2 regions of the Micrococcus endophyticus genome follow, and region 2 is predicted to be linked to the other one. Evidence: predicted binding sites of a transcription regulator. Region 2 holds the regulator's gene; the other holds the start of a gene.
What was found. The regulator LexA, encoded in region 2, represses DNA repair genes until DNA is damaged. The targets are predictions, from matches to a motif close to TCGAACANNTGTTCGA.
Positions count from the first base shown of each region.

Region 1: a site for LexA is predicted at 1,121-1,136, ahead of ruvA (Holliday junction branch migration protein RuvA). Genes of this name have one in related genera too.

Region 1 covers NZ_JACHMW010000001.1:636,379-638,762, reverse strand. Annotated here, with positions in the region: gene ruvB (Holliday junction branch migration DNA helicase RuvB) at 1-436, opposite strand, end outside; gene ruvA (Holliday junction branch migration protein RuvA) at 433-1,074, opposite strand; gene ruvC (crossover junction endodeoxyribonuclease RuvC) at 1,266-1,910, opposite strand; gene HDA33_RS02875 (YebC/PmpR family DNA-binding transcriptional regulator) at 1,949-2,384, opposite strand, start outside.
Region 2 covers NZ_JACHMW010000001.1:1,255,130-1,257,513, reverse strand. Annotated here, with positions in the region: gene HDA33_RS05730 (ATP-dependent DNA helicase) at 1-812, shown strand, start outside; gene lexA (transcriptional repressor LexA) at 894-1,610, opposite strand; gene HDA33_RS05720 (peptidoglycan-binding protein LysM) at 1,912-2,286, shown strand; gene HDA33_RS05715 (histidinol-phosphate transaminase) at 2,330-2,384, shown strand, end outside.

The DNA.
Region 1 (2,384 bases), 620 kb from region 2:
CGCCGGCGCCCTTGCCCACCACGATGTCCACCCGGAAGTCCTCCATAGCCATGTAGAGCATCTCCTCGGCCGGCCGGGACATGCGGTGGATCTCGTCGAGGAAGAGCACCTCCCCCTCGGTGAGGGAGGAGAGGATCGCCGCGAGGTCGCCGGCGTGCTGGATGGCCGGGCCGGAGGACAGGCGCAGGGGCGCGTTCATCTCCGCGGCCACGATCATGGCCAGGGTGGTCTTGCCGAGCCCCGGCGGGCCGGAGAGCAGGACGTGGTCGGCGGCGCGGTCCCGCAGGCGCGCGGAGGCGAGCATGAGGTCCAGCTGCTCGCGCACGCGCCGCTGGCCGACGAACTCGTCCAGGTGCTTCGGCCGCAGGGCGGCCTCGAGGCGGCGCTCCTCCGGGTCCGCCGCGAGGCCGGACAGCGGGGACGGCTCCGCGCTCATCGTCCGCCCCGCACCGTGCCGGCCGTGCCGACGTCGCGCAGCGTGGCCCGCAGGAGCGCGGCGACGTCGCGGGCCTCGTCCAGCTCGGGCCGGGCGGCCACGGTGGCCTCGACCGCCTTGAGCGCCTCCTTCTCGGACCAGCCGAGGCCGGTCATGGCCTGCACGACGTCGGCGTGCCAGGCCGTCTCGGGGGTCTCGGGGGCGGCGGGCTCCTCCGGGGCGGGGACCTGCTCGCCCGTGGGAGCGAGCCGGCCGGAGAGCTCCACGATGATCTTGCGGGCGAGCTTCGGGCCGACGCCCGGCACGCGGGTGAGGGCCTTCTCGTCCTCCTCGGTCACCGCGCGGCGCACGGCCTCGGGGTGGTGGACGGACAGGACGGCCAGCGCCAGGCGGGGGCCCACGCCGTTGGCGGTGATGAGCACCTCGAACACCTCGCGCTCGTGGCGGTCGGCGAAGCCGAACAGGGTGAGCGCGTCCTCCTTGACCACCAGGTGGGTCTGCACGCTGCCCGTGCGCCCCTCGTGGAGGGTGGCGAGCGTCTGGGGCGTGGCGGAGAACTGCACGCCGAAGCCGCCGACCGCGATCACGGCCCGGTCGAGGGCCACGTGCTCCACGGTGCCGCTGAGCGAGGCGATCATGAGGGGCCCTCCTGGGTCGGACGCGCGGGCGCCGGTCGGCGCGCATTCGAACATATCATCGAACGCCCCCACCCCGCTGTCGTGTGGGAAAAGGGAGGCTCCCCCACCGCTTTCGTGTGGGAGACGGGAGGCTGAAGGCTCCCGTCTCCCACACGAAAAGGACTCCGGCGGGGACGGACGACGGCGCCGCGCTAGCGCCGGCGGCCGCCGCCGGCGGAGCGCTCGGCGTCCAGCCAGGCGCGCTGCGCCGCCGTCAGCTCCCCGCGCCGCCCGCCGCGGCTCCTCACCCCCGCCGCGAACTGCGAGCGCCCGGCTCGCGAGGCGAGGTCGGAGGTATCCAGGCCGGTCTGCCCGGCGGCGGCGCCGAGGGCGGTGCCGCGCCAGCCGTGGGCGATCGCCAGGGCGAGCGCGTCGGCGGCGTCGGCGGGCCGCGGGGGCGCGTCGAGGCCGAGGATGCGCGTGATCATCGTGGTGACCTGCTCCTTGCCGGCGTCGCCGTACCCCGTCACCGCGGCCTTGACCTCGGAGGGGGTGTGCAGACCCACGGGGATCCCGGCGCGGGCGGCGGCGGCGATGGCCACGCCCGCGGCCTGGGCCGTGCCGAGCACGGTGGGGGTGTTCGTGTTGGCGAACATCCGCTCCACGGCGGCGCGGTCCGGGGCGTGGGCGGCCAGGGCGGCGGAGACCGCCTCGTCGATCCGCAGCAGGCGCTGGTCGAGGGAGGCGGTGGCCGGGGTCCCGGCCACCTCCACGTGCACGAGCGCGGCCCGCCGTCGTGCGTCCACGTCCACCACGGCGATCCCGCAGCGGGTGAGCCCGGGGTCGACCCCCAGGATCCGGACGACGTCGGCGGGCCGGCGCGCGCTCAGGGCGATCAGTCCCGGTCGAGCTCGGCGAGGACCTCCGGGGAGATGTCCACGTTCGAGTACACGTTCTGGACGTCGTCGAGCTCCTCGAGGGCGTCCGCGAGCTTGAGGAACGTGCCGGCGCCCTTGGCGTCCTCGAGCTCCACCTTCATGGTGGGCACGAACTCCGTCTCGTCGGACTCGTAGTCGATGCCGGCGGCGTCGAGGGCCTCGGCCACGGCGCGCAGGTCGGAGGGGTCGGAGACGATCTCGAACTCGTCGCCGGAGAGCACGACCTCCTCGGCGCCGGCCTCGATCACGGCCTCCAGCAGCTCGTCCTCGGTGCGGCCCTCGGCGGGCAGGCGGACGACGCCCTGGCGGGTGAACAGGAAGGACACGGAGCCGGAGTCGGCCATGGTGCCGCCGTTGCGGGTGACGGCGGTGCGCACCTCGGCGGCGGCGCGG
Region 2 (2,384 bases):
TGGCCGGCAAGCTGCGCGAGGGCCTGTTCGGCAAGGCGACCACCGTGCTCACCTCGGCCACCCTGACGGTGGGCGCGGGGGAGCGGCGCTTCGACTCGGTGGCCGGCGACGTCGGCCTCGCCGGTGCGGACGCGCCCCGCTTCGAAGCGCTCGACGTCGGCAGCCCCTTCGACTACCCGCGCCAGGGCGTGCTCTACGTGGCCCGGCATCTGCCCCGCCCCGGGCGCACGGCCTCGCCGGAGTCCCTGGACGAGCTCGAGGCGCTGCTGCGCGCCTCCGGCGGCGGGGCCCTGGGCCTGTTCTCCTCGCGCCGGGCCGCCGAGGACGCGGCCGCCGAGATGCGCCGTCGGCTCGGTCCCAAGGCCACCGTGCTGTGCCAGGGCGACGCCACCCTCTCGGCCCTCGTGCGCCAGTTCGCCGAGGAGCCGGACACGTCCCTGTTCGGGACCATGAGCCTGTGGCAGGGCGTGGACGTGCCCGGGAACTCGCTCCGGCTCGTGGTGATCGACCGCATCCCGTTCCCGCGGCCGGACGACCCGCTCTCCCAGGCGCGCACCCGGGACGTGGCACGCCACGGGGGCAACGGGTTCATGCGGATCTCGGCCACGCACGCGGCCGTGCGAATGGCCCAGGGCGCCGGGCGCCTGGTGCGCTCGGTCCACGATCGCGGCGTGGTCGCGGTGCTGGACTCGCGCCTGGCCACGGAGCGCTACGGCGGCTACATCACGAGCGCCCTGCCGGACTTCTGGCGCACCACGGACCGAGGGGTGGTCCTGGGCGTCCTCGGCCGGCTGGCCGAGACGGAGTCCTGACCGCACCCGGACGACGACGGCTCCGGTCTGCGGCCAGGGTCGGCCGCGGACCGGAGCCGCGTGCGGGGGAGGGCCCGCCCGTCAGAGGGCGCGCAGGACCGTCACCACGCGGCCCATCACGGTGGCGTGGTCGCCGAGGATGGGCTCGTAGGCGGTGTTCTGCGGCAGCAGCCACGTGTGCCCGTCGCGGCGGCGGAAGGTCTTGACCGTGGCCTCGTCGTCGAGCAGCGCGGCCACGATGTCCCCGTTCTCCGCGGTCTCCTGGCGACGCACCACCACCCAATCGCCGTCGCAGATGGCGGCGTCCACCATGGAGTCGCCGGTCACGCGCAGCATGAACAGCTCGCCCTCGCCGGTCAGGCGCCGGGGGACCGCCATGACGTCCTCCACCTGCTGCTCGGCGAGCACGGGCCCGCCGGCCGCGATGCGGCCGACCCACGGGACGGGCACGGTGTCCGCGTCCTCCGCCCCCGTGTGCCAGGCCGGGATGGCCGGCAGTCCCGACGGCGCGGCGGCGGCGGGCGGTGCGGCCTCGCCCAGCGGCGTGCCGTCCACGTCCAGCAGCACCTCGAGGGCGCGCGGGCGCCCCGGGTCGCGGCGGATGTAGCCGTGCTGTTCGAGGCGGCCCAGCTGGTGGGTGACGGAGGAGAGGGAGGCCAGGCCGGCGGCGTCGCCGATCTCGCGCATGGACGGCGGGTAGCCGTGCTCGGCGATCGCGTCCCGGATGGTCTGCACGATCCGGCGCTGGCGGTCGGTGAGCGGCGCGGGCGACGCCGGCTGCTCGTCGGTGGTGGCCATGGCTGGCGTCCGTTTCTCCCGGGGGTCGATGGTGGCCGGCCTCGTGCTCCGGCGTCCGGCGGCCGGCCGTCCGCTTACCGTGTCCGCCCCCGATGGTTGCCTGTCCTTGATGGCGGGCTCACGAGGCGGCGCCGGCGCGTCCGTGCGTCGCCTCGAGCCTAGAGGAGAGCCCCGTCGCATTCAAAGATATGTTCGATCCGGGCGTGGCGTGTCTCGAACGCGTGTGCTAGAAATGGGTTCGAACGGAATCGAACAGATGTTCGATCACGCCACGGGGCGCAAGCCCTCAGAGGAGGACACCATGACGCTCATGACCGCACAGTTCGCCGGTTCGCCCGCGGCCGCGCGGCGGCGTCCGGCCGCCATCCGCCTGACCCGCCGCGGCCGGCTGCTGCTGCGCGGGATCCCCGTGATGGCCGCCGCCGCGGCGGCCACCCTGGCCGTGGCCTTCCTGCTGGGCGTGCTGCTGTCCCCGGCCGCCGTCTCCGCGGACACCGCGGCGCCGGCCACGCAGACCGTCACCGTGATGCCCGGGGACAGCCTCTGGACCATCGCCACCACAATCGCGCCCGAGGAGGACGTGTACGAGGTGATCGCGGCCATCGACGAGCTCAACGGCCTGGAGGGCCGCGCCCCGGCCCTCGGCGAGGAGCTCTTCATCCCGGCCACGCGGTGACGCACGGCGGGGCCGGCCTCGGCCCCTTCCTAGACTGGCGGGCATGACCGACCTCAGCTCCCTGCCCCTGCGCGAGAACCTCCGCGGCCTGAGCCCCT